Regions from separate parts of the Exiguobacterium sp. s11 genome, predicted to be linked through region 1. Evidence: predicted binding sites of a transcription regulator. Region 1 holds the regulator's gene; each other region holds the start of a gene.
The links. Region 1 encodes Rex, which represses fermentation and respiration genes when NADH is low (regulators of the CRP and FNR family bind a similar motif). Its sites were predicted from a motif close to TTGTGAAATATTTCACAA; they were not measured.
Positions count from the first base shown of each region.

Region 2: a site for Rex is predicted at 2,230-2,247, ahead of pflB (formate C-acetyltransferase). Genes of this name have one in related genera too.
Region 3: a site for Rex is predicted at 2,546-2,563, ahead of KNQ12_RS15525 (formate/nitrite transporter family protein). Genes of this name have one in related genera too.
Region 4: a site for Rex is predicted at 1,965-1,982, ahead of KNQ12_RS03840 (cytochrome ubiquinol oxidase subunit I). Genes of this name have one in related genera too.

Region 1 covers NZ_JACSNF010000001.1:1,441,396-1,446,177, forward strand. The annotation lists gene KNQ12_RS07530 (S8 family serine peptidase) at 1-988, opposite strand, end outside; tRNA gene KNQ12_RS07535 (tRNA-Ala) at 1,210-1,285, opposite strand; gene tatC (twin-arginine translocase subunit TatC) at 1,390-2,169, opposite strand; gene KNQ12_RS07545 (twin-arginine translocase TatA/TatE family subunit) at 2,177-2,377, opposite strand; gene KNQ12_RS07550 (redox-sensing transcriptional repressor Rex) at 2,377-3,036, opposite strand; gene KNQ12_RS07555 (ATP-binding cassette domain-containing protein) at 3,204-4,782, shown strand, end outside.
Region 2 covers NZ_JACSNF010000006.1:166,258-171,039, forward strand. The annotation lists gene pflB (formate C-acetyltransferase) at 1-2,143, opposite strand, end outside; gene KNQ12_RS15820 (hypothetical protein) at 2,483-2,911, shown strand; gene KNQ12_RS15825 (DEAD/DEAH box helicase) at 2,940-4,112, shown strand; gene KNQ12_RS15830 (hypothetical protein) at 4,109-4,753, shown strand.
Region 3 covers NZ_JACSNF010000006.1:106,605-111,386, forward strand. The annotation lists gene KNQ12_RS15510 (CHASE3 domain-containing protein) at 1-603, opposite strand, end outside; gene KNQ12_RS15515 (YitT family protein) at 795-1,661, opposite strand; gene KNQ12_RS15520 (hypothetical protein) at 1,798-2,400, shown strand; gene KNQ12_RS15525 (formate/nitrite transporter family protein) at 2,584-3,420, shown strand; gene KNQ12_RS15530 (YkvA family protein) at 3,456-3,875, opposite strand; gene KNQ12_RS15535 (aminopeptidase) at 3,974-4,782, shown strand, end outside.
Region 4 covers NZ_JACSNF010000001.1:677,742-682,523, reverse strand. The annotation lists gene KNQ12_RS03850 (transcriptional regulator CcpC) at 1-769, shown strand, start outside; gene KNQ12_RS03845 (N-acetyldiaminopimelate deacetylase) at 753-1,865, shown strand; gene KNQ12_RS03840 (cytochrome ubiquinol oxidase subunit I) at 2,101-3,498, shown strand; gene KNQ12_RS03835 (cytochrome d ubiquinol oxidase subunit II) at 3,511-4,533, shown strand; gene KNQ12_RS03830 (potassium channel family protein) at 4,638-4,782, shown strand, end outside.

The sequences.
Region 1 (4,782 bases):
CTGTCGAACCGAGACTCATGTTGATGACATCCGCTCCGAGGGCGATCGCATCATCAATCGCTTTGATGTAGATATCACTGAATGTCGATGGCATGCCTGGATCATTTCCGAATACTTTCATCGCGAGGAGTTGTGTTTCCGGTGCGACCCCTTTGATACCACCGTTCGCTTCGTCTCCATTAGCACCGACCGTACCCGCTACGTGCATTCCGTGCATCGATGCACCTGCACCTAAATCACGGATTTCGCTATCGTGATCAGCGTAGTTATAGCCGTATGGGACTTTTTCCGTGAAATACTTCCCTTTTAGTCCTTTTGATTCTTTGGCGCTTTCAACCTTTGAAGAAGTCAAATCAATCTTCGTCTCTGGGCTCAACACCATATCTTTATGCGACGGATCAATCCCCGTATCGATAACCGCTACAATTGTCCCTTCCCCTTTGAAGCCGTAGTCCTGCCATGTTTCTTTTGCATTAACCATATCTTTGCTATATAACATATCTGGTTTTGCACCTTTATCGGCTTTCGGTCGCGCGTATTCATGGGCGATATGTACGCTCTTGACTCCGTCGAGTTGTTTGATGTCTTCGATGTCGCCGAACTTGACTTCACCACTGAATCCGTTAATGACGGTCGTGAAGCTTTCCTTATATGTAACGGGAATCGATTTTTTAGCGATCGATGACTTGACTGATTTTTGGACACTTACGAGGCGATCCTTAATCGACTCTTTTTCGGCATTGCTCAATGTGCTATACCGCTTGTTTTGTGCCTGCGCAATTTGAATCGCCGGCTTCTGCTCCATCTCGATGACGACACGGACCTTGTCAGACTGCTTATACACCTTCTCCTGTCCTGTTTTCTTAAGTGAGAGGGCGTGCGGCTTTTGACCGCTTGCCTTATCTTGCGAGGACAGTGCTCCTTGAGCACTGACCAAGTTGGAAGATGTCATCAAGACAGCTGCCAAGAGTGCGATTTCCTTCTTCATACTTCTTTTCCCCTTTTCTAAAAAACTATAATGATGTTACCAACAAAACAGTTAAACGAAAATTCTGTATATTTAGTTTAATGAAATAGATGGAAATAAACAATTCAGTTCTGTCTGTTTTATATAATTATTTGTTTTTATTGACACTTTATATTGCATTTCCATATTTTGAAAACAACAAAAAAGCTCTTGAATGCTCAAGAGTTTGAAGTGTACGAATATGGTGGAGACTATCGGGATCGAACCGACGACCTTTTGGCTGCCAGCCAAACGCTCTCCCAGCTGAGCTAAGCCCCCATGAATTAACTTTAGTATACGCATCGCTAACTGCTTTATCAATATAAAAATAACGCTTTCATAAAAAAGAATCCCTTCCAAAATTATCGGAAGGAATTCACGATTCATTTATTCAATTCACGCATCAAATCCGCCTGTCGTTCAAGCTCTGCCTGTTGCTCGAGGATCAAGACCTTTTTGTACGTCCGCGCAGAAATCAAGATGCTGATTTCATAGAGAACGAACAATGGGACCGAGATCATCAAGTGTGACGTCACGTCCGGCGGTGCGATCAATGCCGCAACGACGAACAGCGCAAAGTACGCATATTTCCGATTCTTTCGCATGAAAATTGGCGTCACGAGACCAAGACGTGTCAGAAACATCGTCACGACCGGCAATTGGAAAAGAAGACCGAACGGAATCGTTAATCGGATTAAGAAACTGAAGTAGTTCTCAACTCCGATGACTTGTTCGATTCCGAGTTCCTTCCCTAGTTCAGTCGAAACTTTTAATAAGAAAGGTAACAACCAAAAGTATGAGAAGGCTACACCAGCCAAAAATAGAAAGAAGATGACCGGAATATACGTCAATGTCGCTTTTTGCTCCTTATCATACAGACCAGGGCGGACGAATGCCCAGAGTTGATACATCCAGAACGGCGATGCCAGCACGATTGCGATGATGAACGCAAGATTCAAATACAACATTAAAGGATCTGCGACGTTGAAGGCATTCAAACCGATACCGAGCTCTTTTAAGTCCGCTTGCAAGAAGCGAACGAGCGGTCGGACGAGCGGAAATGCAACAGCGAACAGGACGACGACGATGATAAGCGACCAGACGATCCGTTTACGCAGTTCGTCCAGATGCGACGTCACGCTTTGTTCTTGATCAATCGCCATGATTCAATCACTTCTCTTTCGGTTCATCCTTTTTATCGTCGTCCATGATACCGTTCGTTGCGCTCTTGAACTCTTTCAATGTCTGACCCGCAGCACGACCAAGTTCAGGTAACTTCTTCGGTCCGAAGATGATTAATGCGACGACACCGATTAGTGCTAAGCTACCTGGTCCGATGAATGCTATAGTTGATGGGATAAGGTTTTCCATTATGATTTCACTCCTTCAGCTGATTGCGAATAATGCTTCATGAAATAAACTAATGACTGCAACTCGATCGATAAATCGATGTGATGGACCCGGACGCTCGCTGGCACGTTCAACCGCGCGGGCGTAAAGTTCAGGATGCCAGTCACACCATACTCGACTAACTCATCCGCTACTGACTGCGCGAACTGGGATGGAACCGTCAAGATGGCAACATCGACCTGATTCGCTTCGATTTGTTCTTTCATGTCCGAAACATGATAGATTGGAACGTCATGCGTCGTTGTTCCGACCTTCTCTTCGTCCGCATCAAACGCAACGACTATCCGAGTACTATTATTCTTTAAAAAGTTATAATTTGCAAACGCTGTTCCGAGATGACCGACCCCGATTAAGGCAACATTCGTCACCTCATCTTGATTCAAGGTTTTGCGGAAAAACGTTAAGAGATGTTGAACGTTATATCCATACCCCTTCTTCCCTAATGCCCCAAAGTAGGAAAAATCGCGACGAATCGTTGCTGAATCAACCTTCACCGCCTCGCTTAACTCAGCAGAAGAGACGCGGAGCTTGCCTGAATTGTATAAACTTTGGATGAAGCGATAATATAGCGGCAACCGTTTTGCTGTCGCTTGTGGAATTTTTGTGTCTGGTCCATTCATCCTGCAGTTCCCCCTTCGGCCACATCCATCGTGGCACCCAAATCTTTGCAAAAAGCTTTCTACTCTCCTTGATTGTAAACCACTTCACATAGAGTCACAAATAATATATTCCGCAGGACCTCGCGCTTTTGTTCGTGATAGACTAAAGGGTGGAAGGATGGATGGAAATGATACTCTTACAAGTCAACCAACTCTCGAAATCATTCGGCGTTGAGCCGATTTTAGAAAATATCAAATTGGAAGTACAAGAGCGTGACCGGATTGCGCTCGTCGGACGAAATGGTGCCGGTAAATCGACCTTGCTCAAAATCATCGCTGGCGAACTCAGTCATGACTTGGGCGACATCATGAAAGGCAAGGATGTCAAAATCGGTTATCTCGCGCAAGACAGTGGTCTTGAATCGAACGAGACGATCTGGAACGAGATGCTGACCGTCTTTGAACATCTCCAAGAACAAGAACGAACACTACGCCGGATGGAAATCGAAATGGGCATGGAGCATATCTTGAACGATCCGGTCGCGTACGATCGTCTCCTAAAGACGTACGATCAAGCGCAACACGACTTCTCAGAAGCGGGTGGTTATCAGTTCGAAGCGAATATCCGCTCCGTCCTGCACGGCATGCGCTTTTATCCGGACGATTATTCGCGCCGGATCCAAACGTTATCCGGTGGTCAACGGACACGTCTCGCCTTAGCGAAGATGCTCCTGCAAGCACCAGAGCTCCTCATTCTCGATGAACCGACCAACCACCTCGATATCGATACGCTCGCTTGGCTCGAAAGTTACCTCGGTGGTTATCGTGGTGCCGTTCTGATCGTCTCGCACGACCGGTACTTCCTTGACCAAGTCGTCAATGTCGTCTATGAGCTGTCACGCAATGTCTGCCGTAAGTTCACCGGTAACTACACGAAGTACTTGGAACAAAAAGCGGCATTGTACGATCAAGAAATGAAACAGTTCGAACAGCAACAAGAAGAAATCGCGAAGATGCAGGACTTCATTCAACGGAACATCGCCCGAGCGACGACGACCAAACGTGCCCAAAGTGTCCGGAAGCGGCTCGAGAAGGTCGATCGGCTCGACCGACCAGATGGGGATGAGCGTAGCACGGTCCTGTCCTTCCCGATTGAAAAACAGAGCGGGAATGACGTTCTTCAAGTCAATCAACTGGCAATCGGTTACGAAGAAGCTGTCTCAAAAGACATCACGTTCCGCTTGCAACGCGGTGAATCACTGGCACTCGTCGGACCGAACGGCATCGGAAAGTCGACGCTCTTAAAAGTCCTCGTCGGTCGCTTACGCCCCCTCTTCGGTGATTTCCGTTTCGGAACTGGCGTCTCGATCGGATATTACGATCAAGAGCAGGCAGAACTCAATGACCGGAACCGCGTCATCGATGAGATTTGGAACGAATGGCCCTTGATGCGTGAACAAGAAGTCCGGTCTGTCCTCGGGCAATTCCTGTTCAGCGGTGACGATGTCTTCAAAATCGTCCATGAGTTATCTGGTGGCGAACGCGGACGTCTCGCACTTGCAAAACTGAAACTCCGGAAAACGAACGTCCTCGTCCTCGATGAGCCGACGAACCACTTGGATCTGGATTCGAAGATGGTCCTTGAAAATGCGCTCGTCGACTACGAAGGAACGCTGTTATTCGTCTCTCACGACCGTTACTTCATCGACCGAATCGCGACCCGCGTCATCGAGATGAGTGAAGCCGGCGTGACAGAGTACCTCGGTG
Region 2 (4,782 bases), on a different contig from region 1:
ATTGTTCTGGATGCTCCATGGCATCGAGTAACGTCTCACGGTCAAAGACGTTGACATTCAAATGGTGTCCTTTTGAAGTCGTACCACCCATATATCCGTCAAGTAATCCGACTGTATTGCGAATGCGTGTGGCTTCATCCTTACCAAGTGCTTTTGGCACGATCGAGAACGTGTAGGAAATCCCGTCGAGCGCATGTTCATATGGTAATTTTCCGACAGATGTCAGTGCGGCGACAGCTCCTCTAGTGTCACGTCCATGCATCGGGTTAGCACCAGGTGCGAATGGTTCACCCGCACGGCGTCCATCTGGCGTATTTCCTGTTTTTTTACCGTAGACGACGTTTGAAGTAATCGTCAGGACAGACTGCGTCGGAAGGGCATTGCGATACGTTGGATGTTTACGGATTTTCTCCATGAACAGTGTGACGAGATCGACCGCCATCTGATCTACCCGTTCATCGTTATTCCCGAACTTCGGAAACTCGCCTTCGATCTTGAAATCAACTGCAATCCCATCCGCATCTCGGATTGGACGAACTGTTGCGTAACGGATGGCAGATAGACTGTCAGCGACGACCGATAAACCAGCGATACCGCATGCCATCGTCCGTAAGATTTCTGGATCATGTAAAGCCATCTCAATCCGTTCGTAGCTGTACTTATCATGCATGTAGTGGATGACATTCAGTGTGTTGACGTACAGTTCTGCGAGCCAATCGAGTTGACGATCATAAGCCGCCATGACGGTTTCGTAATCGAGTACTTCATCAAGCATCAATGGACTTGCTGGGGCGACTTGGATTTTGAGCTTCTCGTCCATTCCGCCATTGATCGTATAAAGTAATGCTTTTGCCAGGTTTGCTCGCGCACCGAAGAACTGCATCTGTTTCCCGATCTTCATCGCGGAGACACAACAAGCGATGCCGTAATCATCTCCATAAACCGGTAACATCAAATCATCGTTTTCATATTGAATCGAGCTTGAAACGATCGACATCTTCGCACAGAATTCCTTGAATCCGCGTGGAAGCTGAGTAGACCAGAGAACGGTTAGATTCGGTTCCGGTGCCGGACCAAGTGTCGAGAGAGTGTGTAAGAAGCGGAATGAACTTTTCGTGACGTTTGATCGTCCATCTTCACTCATTCCACCGATTGATTCCGTTACCCACGTCGGATCACCTGAGAATAGATCGTTGTAGTCTGGTGTCCGTAAGAACTTAACGATCCGAAGCTTCATGACGAAATGATCGACGAGTTCTTGTGCAGTCTCTTCCGTCAAGCGACCAGCCGCAAGATCACGTTCGACATAAATATCAAGGAACGTCGAGACTCGACCGAGTGACATGGCTGCCCCGTTTTGCTCTTTGATGGCAGCAAGATAGGCAAGATAGACCCACTGGAATGCTTCTTGTGCTGTTTCTGCAGGGCGGGAGAGATCGAAACCATAGCGAGCTCCAAGCTCGGTCAATTCCGTTAATGCGCGCAACTGTTCATTCATCTCTTCACGGTCGCGAATCATCGATTCAGATAAGAACCCGCCACGTGCCTTTAAATCCTTCTTACGTTCTTCGATCAAGCGTGCCGTTCCGTACAAAGCAACACGACGATAGTCACCGATGATCCGTCCGCGACCATAAGCATCAGGTAATCCGGTGATAATACCGGCTTTACGTGCAGCGCGCATTTCAGGGGTATAGGCATCGAAAACCCCTTGGTTATGTGTCTTCCGGTACTCGCTGAAAGTTTTCGTGACGGTCTCGTCTGCTTCAAAGCCATACGCAGCTAGGGCATCATTCACCATCCGAATCCCACCGTTCGGATGAATCGAACGTTTAAACGGTTCGTCTGTCTGTAAACCGACGATTTTTTCAAGTGAGCGATTCAGATACCCTGCATCATGCGAGAGGATCGTTGATGGTGTTTTAGCATCGACGGCATATACACCACCACGTTGTCGTTCTTCATTCGTCAGCTGTAGAATTTGTTGCCAGAGACGTTCCGTTGCTTGCGTCGGACCGACTAAAAAGTGATCATCTCCTGTATATTCCGTGCGATTGAGTCGGATGAAGTCTGCGACATCGATCGTCTTTACCCATTCACCAGACGTAAAGCTTGCCCAGGCACTTGTTTTTTCTAATAACATGGATACCACTCCTTTAATATTGAGCTAATCATCAGTTCCTTATGTGAATAGTGTAACAAAAGGAAGGGGTGATTCCCTTTACGTTCATGTGAATGTTTTAACAAGTGGACAAACGTTGATATGACGGGCTTTCTTTATTTCTGTATTCATATGAAAATAGTTTTAAAAAAACAGTTTTAGATTGCTAATTCAAGGTTTTTTGGAAACTGTATGAGTTGATTTGAAAAAGATTCACTAGAACAGTTGAAACTGTGAGGAATGTCACGCTACGGTGCCTTGTATTTTTAAGACGTATCGTTGACAATGAAAAAGGGAATATAGAACGTGGAGGTGTGCCAAATGGAGTATGTATCATTAACACAACAAGGAGAGTATCAGTCGGGAGACTGGGTCTCGCTGAAAATCGGATCGGACGGTTCAACGCGAACGGGAATGATCACGGAATTCGAAAATGATGGATTCTGGATTCGATTTGAAGATGATTTTGATTATGAAGACTTTATCGGCTATGATGAATCGTATTGGATTGCGCTTGTTCGTCGTCCGGTTGACGTAAAAGCGACGTATGCGAGTCTTGCGGAGTACCCGGCACTCGCTGCAGAATTACAGGATCGTGTCATCCAAGGATTCGAGATTTTAGAAGAAGAAGCCGGTGAAAGCGAGATTCGATTCCACATTCGATTGCTCGACGCAGGAAATGAATATACACAGACATTACGGGGATACCGTGATGCATCAGGAGATCATGTCGAATACGTAACGGCATGATGGAATTAAGAGAGTAGGAGAAATCGTTATGAACTTTACAAAACCATTTTTACAGGAAGCATGGGAACGGGCGCGCTTTACCGAGTTGATGCCTGTTCAAGAACAAGCGATTCCGTTGTTGCGCGAAGGAAAAGATGTCCTGGCTGAAGCGCCAACAGGAACAGGGAAGACGCTTGCTTATGTCATTCCAGCTTTAGAAAAGATTGAAGTAGAAGAACCACACGTGCAAGTCGTGATCACGGCACCAACACGGGAACTCGTCATGCAAATTCATCAAGTCATTCAATTGTTTGCTCAAGGAAGTGGTATCAAATCCGGTGCATTCATTGGTGGTGTTGAATTAAAACGACAATATGAACGATTGAAGAAAAAACCACAAATCATCGTCGGAACGCCAGGGCGTCTCGTTGAGTTGATCGATTCGAAGAAGCTAAAGATGCATAAGGTGAAATTGATCGTCTTGGACGAAGCGGATCAAATCTATGAGAGTGGTATGAGTGACTCGGCGACGCGAATCGCAAACAGTGCACTACGCGATCGTCAGTTAGCATTCGTCTCCGCGACATTGCCGGAACGGACAGCAGAATGGGGACGGACGCTTGCAAACAACCCTGAGACGATTCGGGTTGAGCGTGCCGTCAGCACACAAGTGACATTCGGTTATTTGGAGACTTCACGTCGTCAGAAGCCGGAATTGTTACGTCGCCTGGCGAACATGCAAGGATCAAAAGTGCTGACATTCATCAACAACCGCTCCTTCCTCGGACCATTAAATGGTGAGTTGAGTAAATTCTCATTGAAATATCGGATTTTGGATGCTGAAAAAGGAAAACGAGAGCGAATGGAGACATTACGTTCTTACAAAAAAGGAGAGTTTCCTTTACTCGTCACGACAGGTCTTGCGGCACGTGGTCTAGATATCGAAGCAGTCACGCATGTCGTCCATTACGATTTACCGGAGTCGCTTGACGATTTCGTACACCGTTCAGGTCGGACGGGACGTGGAAATGCGAACGGAATGGTACTTGCTCTTGTTACGGATCAAGACTTAAAACACTTAAAAACACTTGCGAAGCAAATGGGCGTCGAGATGGAAGCAATGGAAATTTACCGTGGGGAAGTCATTCCAAAACGTGAATTCACAGCACCTCAGACGATTAAACGACCGGCTACTCCTCACCGGAAAGGGCGATCGAAATGAAGAACGATCGAAAAGTAATTCCGTTTCCGACGACGGTTTCTGAAGCGGAAATGAATGCAGCCTTGAAGAAGATGTATCAAGAAGCAGCGACAGCACGTAGTACGGATTGGGTCGCTTTCATAGAAGAGATTGCAACGGAGGGACGTTGGTATTTAAAAGATGCTGAGTTGTTCCGGGACTTATTCGTAGATTGGGCCATCTTCTATGAGACGGATGATCAAGGAAAAACGCCGCACGGTCGTTTTCTTGAGCAGGTCAAAGAAGAGTTATCGCCTAGCCTCTATCGTGCCTTGCGTGGATTAGCGGACCCGATGCCCTCGCTGTTTCAAGTCGAGGCGGATGGTGTCGTTGATTTGATGTCAAAACAGACGTATCAAACGGATTTGTCTGAGATTGAAGTCGAACCAGGTGATTTGTTGATTGGAAAACTGCTCTACATTTCTGGGAAATGGCGCTTTGCGATTGCCTACATGAAAGTAGCGCGCGCACTGGTACCAGAAGTCCTCGCCTTGTTGACAGATTTCGTGGATGAAGTAGGAGAAGACGCGTTGCTTCGCCAGTACCCTGAGTTTTGTGCGGAATTGATCGACTTACTCCTCGATATCGAAGAAGGCAACATTGCGCCGAGACCAGAAGAATAATCGAAAAAACCTAGGACACATGACCGATT
Region 3 (4,782 bases), on a different contig from region 1:
GAAGCGATGGAAGAAAAAAATCGTTGCACTAATCATCAAAAAGGACAGAATTGACAGGCCGAGGCACATCCATTTATATGTAGCAATTAACGCATCCGATTGTTGTAATTTTGCCTGAAGCGTTCGATATAAATCATCTTTTACACGTGATAAGTCTTCAAGGATCGTCTGAGTCGTTTGAGTCGATTGTCTGGCGAGACGTTTTGCTGCTGCTGGACTTTGGCGTTCATATACGACGAAAACCCGTTCGATTTCTGACTCCCAGACATTGTTGCGACGAAGAAGATCTTTAATTGTTCCTGGAGTAGTCGAAGATTGATTCAGACTATTACGTAAGTCATGAATTTTCGAAGTCGAAAAATAATATTGTTCAATATAACGATTATCTTCGTACAATAAGAGGCCGCGGACTGCGTTTGCTCGATCTCGATTATGTTCAACCAACTGATCGACTTGATTAATTAACGGTATATCATGATCCTTCATCTGCGCTGTCATCGCCGCAATTGTCCGATAACCAGATAAGGCATAAATGATTGGTATAGAGGCAAATAAACTGATCAAAAGAATCAGCAGAACACGCTGACGCCATAGTGAGTGCATGCAATCATTCCTTTAAATAAAAAGACATGTCATTAGCTTAACTACTATTACAAGAAAAGTGAAGCCTGTCTATTTTTTGAATAGGGATAGGAAAGTAAGAAGTCAGTATTCTGAATAAAAAAGCAGGAAAGCTAGTGCAATCCGAGAAGCTGTTTTATGTAGAAGAAAAAGCGCAGCTTGGCTGCGCTTGGTTAAAACGAATAGGAATGTTCCTTATAGTTTCCGAAAACCGTATGAATTTCTGAGAATGTAACGAATGCATTTGGCTCAACGGAAGAGACGATCTCCTGCAAACGGACGATTTCATTATTTTGAACGACGACATAGACCATTTTTTTCGTTCGGTTGGAATATCCTCCACGTGCATCGAGAATCGTGACACCACGACCGAGTTCTTTTGTAATGACTTCATTGATTTCATCTGCTTTCTCACAAATGATGATACATTGCTTAGAAGCAGAATAGAAACTGTAAACCGTCTGAAGGGCTTTGGCGCGAACGAAGCTCATGATGAGCGCGTACATAACGTGTTTTAAGTCAAACACCCACCAAACAAGGATGTAGATGACAAGATCTTGCATCAGAAATATGCGAGGAAGTGGCCAGTTATGAAAACGAGCGAAGAAAAACTTTCCAAGAATATCAAGCCCTCCAGTTGAAGCACCACCGAAGAAGATCAATGCCATCGCAAGTCCAGAGACTAGACCGGCAAAGATGGAGGCGACGAGCGGATCATTTAAAGATTCCGGAACAATTTGAGTCGGAATCCAGTCGATTAAAAAAGAGGAAGCAACGACGATGATGCCGGATAAGAACATGAACCGTTTACGCAGAAAACGAAAACCTAAAAGGAAGAGTGGGATGTTTAAAAGCAATTGCGTTAAACCGATTGGCGTGTGGAAGAGCTCTTGGATGATGAGTGTGATCCCCATGATACCACCTGATCCGATATCATTTGGAGATAGTAGTAAACTGATGTAAAGGGAATAAAGCAATGTACCGATGATTAAAAAACTAATTTTTTCAACTCTCTTTTTCTGTGGGTGTGTTGTAGTCATGGCAATATGATGAGTGACCTCATGCTCCTCCTTCTGTGAGTATCTGCCTGCAAGAGTACGCCCATATGCATAAAATTTCAACCCTTCTTATGAAAAAAGATGAAAAAGGGTACGTTTTTTTAGGAAGGTGATGAAAATGAAAAAAACGTTCTTGCTTATTGGTTGTATTTGTTTAGTAATACTAATTGGTATTCGCATTTTTCAACCATCGGATGAAGAAAATCGAACGTCTATTTGGCATGATGGAGATCTCGTAGCGAGACAAGTGGGTGCTTCGATGATGAATACGGTAGCGGTTCGTCAATTAGCCGAACAACTTCCGTTCTCATCAGAATTAAAACAGGTAGATGTCGAAGGGGAATCGTTGCGGCTTGTTTATGAGGTTACAGGAAAAGAGCGACAAGCCTGGATTGGTACCGATACTGGAACACTACAAGTGAATCAGGATTTTTTGAAAGCTCGGTTATCTAAAGTGCTGATGCATCATACACTTGTTTTATTTTCAACGATTCCTGATTTGACCGATCTCGAAATTTACTACACGGATCCGTATTCAGGTGCAGATTTTACGATGGACCGGAAAACATTCGACGCCTACACTCCGACCGATATTGAACGAGCTACTTCCTCTTCTAGACGCTTTAATCGGGTCGTCATTGATGGTTATGTGCTCGATGCATCAAGGCGAAATACTTTCTTTGAACGCTTCGCATCACGACTACGAATTCAAACTAATTAGTTGTATAAAGCAAGAAAAGGCATTTTTCACAATCTCGACACAATGATATCGTTTACATCTCGTTCTTTTATAAAAACGATAAAACAGGTCTATTCAATACTTGAACATCTTTTAAGATGGAAGTATGATAATAAATGAACAAACATTGTGAAGTGTTGAACAAAAGAAAGAGAGGTTTCTACGATGAACGAGGTAGAAGCATTAGAAGGATTACGGAATAAAGCAATCAAGTCGACGTGCATGCTACAAATGCGTCCTCTCGAGTACTTAGTTCGTGCCATGCTAGCAGGGATTTTCATTGGATTTGCAATTATTTTTACCTTAAAAGCAATTAACGGTCTATATATGGCGGAGTCACCTGTTGCGACACTTGTTGGTGGACTGACCTTCGGAGTGGCACTCGTCCTGATCGTTTACGGTGGGGCAGAGCTGTTCACAGGAAATACGATGTATTTCACGACGGCGACGATGCGCGGCTATACGACGAAGATGGATACGATGAAGGTCTGGTTGATCTGTCTGATTGGAAATGGACTTGGAGGATTAGCATTTGCGCTACTCTTTTCTCAAACAGGAATCATCCAAGAGCTTGGTATGAACAACTGGTTATTTTCTGTCTCAGAAACGAAGATCCACCATACGACGTGGGAAATCTTCACACGAGCTATCTTCTGTAACTGGATGGTCTGTTTAGCGATTTTCATTCCAAAGAACATGAAGAATGAGTTGGCGCAGATCATGATGATGATGGTACTGGTCGCAGTCTTCTTCGCATCTGGATTTGATCACGTCATCGCCAATATGGCCTTGTTCTCCATTGCGTTAGTCGTACCACATCCGGATACGATCACATTTGCCGGAGCGATGCACAACCTGTTGCCAGCTTTAGCCGGTAACATCATTGGTGGAGCAGTCTTCATGGGAATGATCTATACGTGGCTGAATAAAGAAAAATTAGAAGTAGATGAATCACGTCAATCCACGACACCTGTTCATATTGCTTCGAAACAAAATGCATAAAAAAGAGCAGCTGTCGCGACAGCTGCTTTTTTCATTCATTCCATATGTTGAAAGCGATCGACGTCTGCAGCCAGTTCTTCGTAAATCGTCTCGACGATTTGTGCATCATCGAAGAGCCCGAGGACGTTATCGTCCGGTAAGGCGTCAACAGGAGACGTGAAGTACAGAACGGCCGTCAATAACAATTGTTCCTGCTCCGCATGCATTTCGAATTTTTTCTGATAGAGAGCACGAAGCATTTCAAGCAGTTGTTTTAATTGAAAATAAAGGACGAGTTCTGCCTCGCGTTCGATGTCCGAGCTTTCTGTAGACGCGATATCTTGCGTCAAGTGCGCAAGTCCGATTTCTGCTCGAACTAACAATTCTTGCTGTGCTTTTTCATCACCAACGAGGTCGAGTGCCTGTCGGTGAAAATACGTATAAGCCGATTTAAAATCGCCGGGTGTGAATTCCATGGTGATGCCTCCTTCTCTTCTCTTTCTAGTTTCGCCTTATTTCTTGCAAAATTGCAACTATTTCGTGAAAATAAAGATACAAGAAAGGGGATTACATAATGCCGACACAAGCAGAATTAAAACAATACGCGTCTTTAGCCGTGCGTACGGGAATTAATCTACAACCAGGACAACAACTCGAGGTGCGTGCAGGAATCGAAAATTTGCCGCTCGTTCGTGAAATCACGCGTGTCGCCTACGAAGTAGGAGCTACGCAAGTATATGTACAATGGTCAGATGATGAGATGACGAAAATCCGTTATTTCGATGCACCGGAAGAGTCGTTTGATACGTTCCCGGATTGGTTAAAAGCACGTTACGACCAACTGGCAGAAGAAAAGACAGCGTTCTTATCGGTCGTCAGTGAAGATCCGGATTTATTGAATGGCGTGGACTCGAGCCGAATCGCACGTGCGAATAAAGCAGCCGGTGTCGCTCTTGCTAATTGGCGGAAGTTCGTCATGAGTGACAATGTCAGCTGGTGTGTCGTAGCAGCACCTTCTGAAAGCTGGGCGAAGAAAGTATTCCCTGATTCAGAGAATGCTGTTGAAGAGCTCTGGTCAGCTATTTTAAAGGCTACACGTGCCGATCAAGCGGATCCGGTCGCTGCATGGGCGGATCATGATCATAATCTGCGTTCAAAAGCAAAATTCCTGACAGAGAAGAAATACAAAACATTGCACTACACAGCTCCAGGAACAGAATTATCAATCGAATTACCAGAACGTCATGTTTGGTTAGGTGGCGGTGGTCCGAATGCAGATGGTGTTGATTTCATCGCGAATCTGCCGACAGAAGAAGTGTTCACGTTACCGAAAAAGACAGGAGTCAACGGACACGTCTCGAGCACAAAACCGCTTAGCTATAG
Region 4 (4,782 bases), 760 kb from region 1:
ACGCTGGGGAACAAAGTTATTCATTCGTTCATCGCGTGGGTTAAGCATCACACCACAAGGAGAAAAAGTAATCGGTCTCGCAAAAGAGATGAATCGGAAGGAACTTGAGTTAAAAAGTGAATTGACGGCAGAAGAGGGTGCTGTTTATGGAACGCTTCGAATTGCCGTCGCTTCCATCATGGGGCAATACTGGCTCCCGCGTGTCTTGAAACGATTCGTTGAGCGTTATCCGCATGTCCGTGTTCAGCTCGTCACGGGATGGTCCAGTGAGATGATGCGTCATATGTTAGAGGAACATTTTCATATCGGGATCATTCGTGGAAACCCGGACTGGAAAGGTGTTAAAGAACGTCTTTTCTCGGATCCGCTCTATTTAGTCGATAGTGAGTTGACGTCAATCGAACAGTTACGCGTGACGGATCGACCATTCATCCAGTTCAAGAGTGATTCAACGTACTATCAAGAAATTTTAGAATGGTGGCAAGATCGGTTCGCAAGTCCACCATCTCGGACGCTGGTCGTCGATCAAATCGAGACATGTAAGCAGATGGCTCTACATGGAATTGGATTTGCGATTTTACCCGAGTCGACGATCCAACAATCAAATGAAGTCATGCAGCTTCCGTTAAAAACATCGTCCGGAAAGATATTAAAGCGAGATACATGGATTTTGTCTACGGAATCGATGCTTGAACTAAAACAAGTTCAAGCATTTTGGGACATCGTAAAAGAAGAAGGAGGAAGTCAGTCAGATGGAATACGCCATTGAAATGCGGCGCGCGCTTCATAAAATACCAGAACCAGGGTTCAAGGAATTTAAGACGCAAGCTTTTATATTGGAACAAATTCGTGCTTATCCACCAGATCGTGTCACGTATGATACGTTTGAAACGGGAGTTTTCGTTCGAGTGAAAGGATTGACTGGAAATCGGACGATTGGATACCGGGCAGACATTGATGGGTTACCGATCGAAGAAGCGACAGGTCTTCCATTTTGCTCGGAACATCCAGGCTTCATGCATGCCTGTGGTCACGATATGCACACGTCGATTGCGTTAGGGTTGATGAAACGAATCATTGAATTGCCGGTCATGGATGATGTCGTCTTTTTATTCCAACCAGCGGAAGAAGGTCCGGGCGGGGCAGAACCGATGATTAAAAGTCCGTTGTTTGAAAAATATCGTCCAAGTGAGATGTATGGTCTTCACGTCGCACCGGAGTATCCAGTCGGTACGATTGCAAGCCGTCCCGGCGTCTTGTTCGCGAGTGCTCGAGAAGTCCATATCACGATCTATGGTCAAAGTGGTCACGCGGCCTTTCCTCATTTGACGATTGATACGGTCGTCGCGCAAGCAGCCTTAATCATGCAATTGCAAACAATCGTCAGCCGATCCATCAATCCGATGAACTGTAGCGTCATCACGATCGGAAAGGTCGATGCCGGGATTCGAGAAAACGTCATCGCCGGTAGAGCAGTTCTTGACGGTACGATGCGCGCACTCAATGGGGAAGACATGGAAAAACTGGAACGACGCGTTCGTGACATCATTCGAGGAATCGAAGCTTCCTTTGGCGTCAAGATTGATCTGCAATTCGGAAATCGTTATTACGAGGTCGTCAATGACCGACACATCGTTGATAAATTTTCATCATTCGTCAAGATGAATGCGAACTACATTGAATGTGATGCAGCAATGACAGGAGAAGACTTCGGATTCATGTTGAAGGAAATTCCAGGGATGATGTTTTGGCTTGGAGTCGACAATCCGACATCTGGACTTCATCAACCAACCTTGAATCCGGATGAATCCGCGATTCCATTTGTGATTGATTTACTCGATCATTATTTCCGAGAATATGTTTAAAAAAGTTTTATGAAATAATGAAGGACATTAAGCTTTCCCTTTCGAAATCAAGAATGGGAAAGCTTTTTATATATGTAAGAATAGGAGTTTTCGAACATTTTGTGAAAAAAATCACGTGCACATGTGAACAATTTGTTACATCAAACATTATAAAAAGACATAAAGGGTTATGTTCTCTATGATACGGTTATAGACCATATAGAGAAGTATGTTTTAGGAAGAGGGGGCTATATACATGTTCAATGATCCCGTATTGCTCAGTCGATTGTTGACAGGGCTCACATTAGCGTTTCATATTATATTCGCGACGATTGGCGTCGGGGTACCACTCATGGTACTCGCAGCTGAATTCATCGGTCTGAAACGCAAAGATCCGGATTATATTTTATTAGCAAGACGGTGGACGCGTGGATACGTCGTTACCGTCGCAGTCGGTGTCGTGACAGGGACGGCCATCGGATTGCAATTATCACTACTTTGGCCGTCACTCATGCAAGTGGCTGGTCAAACGATCGCACTACCGCTATTTATGGAAACATTCGCATTCTTCTTTGAAGCGATTTTCCTCGGTATTTATCTGTACACGTGGGATCGGTTCAAAAACCCATGGTTACACTGGTTGATCGGGATTCCGGTCGTCATTGGTGCGACAGCATCAGCATTCTTCATTACGACGGTCAACTCCTTCATGAACTCACCAGAAGGATTTAAGATCGTCAACGGAACGCTAACGCAAATTGAACCATTGAAAGCAATGTTCAATACAGCAACACCTACAAAAGCAACACACGTCATCGTATCGGCTTATTTAACAGTCGCATTCATCTTGGCGGCAATCGCGGCGTTCCACTTACTCCGCAAAAAAACACTCTCGGCAGCGGAAACAGCGTATCACAAAAAAGCATTTCGCTTAACGGTCATGGCTGGATTGATTTTTGCCTTCTCGACGGCACTTGTCGGGGACTTCTCAGGGAAATACTTGGCGAAATACCAGCCAGAGAAACTCGCAGCTGCTGAATGGCATTTTGAAACGACAAGTGAAGCCGAGTTGATCTTCGGTGGGATACTTGATCAGCAAGAAGACGGCAGTTATGAAATCAAGGGTGCCGTCAAAATCCCATATGCACTCTCAATTCTTGCGGGTGGAGCTCCAGATACAGAAGTCATTGGTCTAAATGAGTTCGCAAAAGAAGATCAAGCACCGCTGATCGTTCACTATTTCTTCGATATCATGGTTTCGATTGGTATGTATTTGGCTGCCATCTCTGCCTTGTTCATCTTGGCATTCCGTTTGAAAAAATTAAATCCTTATAACAAATGGATTTTAAGAGGTGTCTTCATCGGTGGACCTCTGGCGATGATTTCAATTGAAGCAGGTTGGATGTATGCTGAAATTGGTCGTCAACCTTGGACACTGTACGGCATCATGCGGACAGCAGATGCGGCGACGACATCAACTGCTGTTGGTCCGATGTTGATTCTATTCAGTGCCTTGTACTTGATGCTCGGTACGATTTGTACAGTCGTATTATTACGGATGTTCAAGAAAAACCCGGTTGGAAAAGAACTTCAAGAACTTGCTGAAAACCACCACGCGCGTGGGGAAGCTATGTTCGTGGATGATAACAAGTAAGGAGGGAACGATTTGGACGTTCAAACACTAGGAATTACGGTCCTTTGGACTTTCCTGTACGGATATCTCATCGTTGCCTCAATTGACTTCGGTGCTGGATTTTACGCCTTTTATTCAAAATATACGAAGCGGGATCATTTAACGAATCGATTGATTCTTCGTTATCTCTCACCAGTGTGGGAGGTAACGAATGTCTTCTTCGTATTCTTCTTCGTCGGACTAGTCGGGTTCTTCCCGGATACCGCTTATTATTTCGGTACGGCACTGCTCGTGCCAGCCTCAATCGTTCTCGTATTAATTGCGATTCGTGGTAGCTTCTATGCATTTGCCAATTATGGATCAAACGACAGCATGTTCTATACGTTCTTATATGGAGCAACTGGTCTATTGATTCCGGCGGCGATGTCAACGACTTTGACGATCAGTCAAGGTGGATTCATTCGTAAAACGAATGAAACAGTCGAGTTTTTAGGAACAAAATTATTTACGAACTTTTACTCTTGGTCGGTCGTAGCACTCGCTATCGTATCCGTCCTCTATATCAGTGCGATGTTCCTCTTGTTCTACGCAGATAAAGCGAAGGATGAAGGGGCTACTCCGCTAATTCGTAAATGGGCACTCTTCTGGAGTGGTCCAACGATTCTAGTCTGTGCACTCGTTTTCTTTGGATTGAAAAATCAAGCGGCATGGCACTATGAGAACATCTTAAACGGGAACTGGTGGTGGTTCGCTGCTAGTTTCATCTTCTTCCTCGTTGCGGTGACACTCGTCTACATGAAGAAGAATTACGGAATTGCTTTCGTCGCGGTCATGCTACAGTATGGAGTGGCATGGTTCGGTTACGGTTATACGCACTTACCATATATCTTGTATCCATATATCGATATCAACAAAGCGGTCGTTAACGAAACAATGGCTTCCGCACTCGTCGTTGTCTTCATCTTCGGACTCTTACTCTTGATTCCGGCGTTGTACTTGATTTTACGACTCTTCTTGTTCGATAACGATTATGTACGTGGGAAATCCTCAAAATAATGGATGAATAAACGCCTCTGCGAATCGCAGGGGCGTTTATAGTAATTTTAAATTGAATCGGGTACACTACTAAGGAAGAGCGATTGTGAAGGAGAGTTGTGAAAATGAATGGAGAGTTTGCAGTAATTGGACTAGGACGCTTTGGTGGCTCGATTGTCCGTGAATTATCGAAAAATGGCTATGATGTCTTAGCGATTGACTCCGACGAGGAGCGCGTCAATGAATTCATGGGAATTGCGACGCATTCCG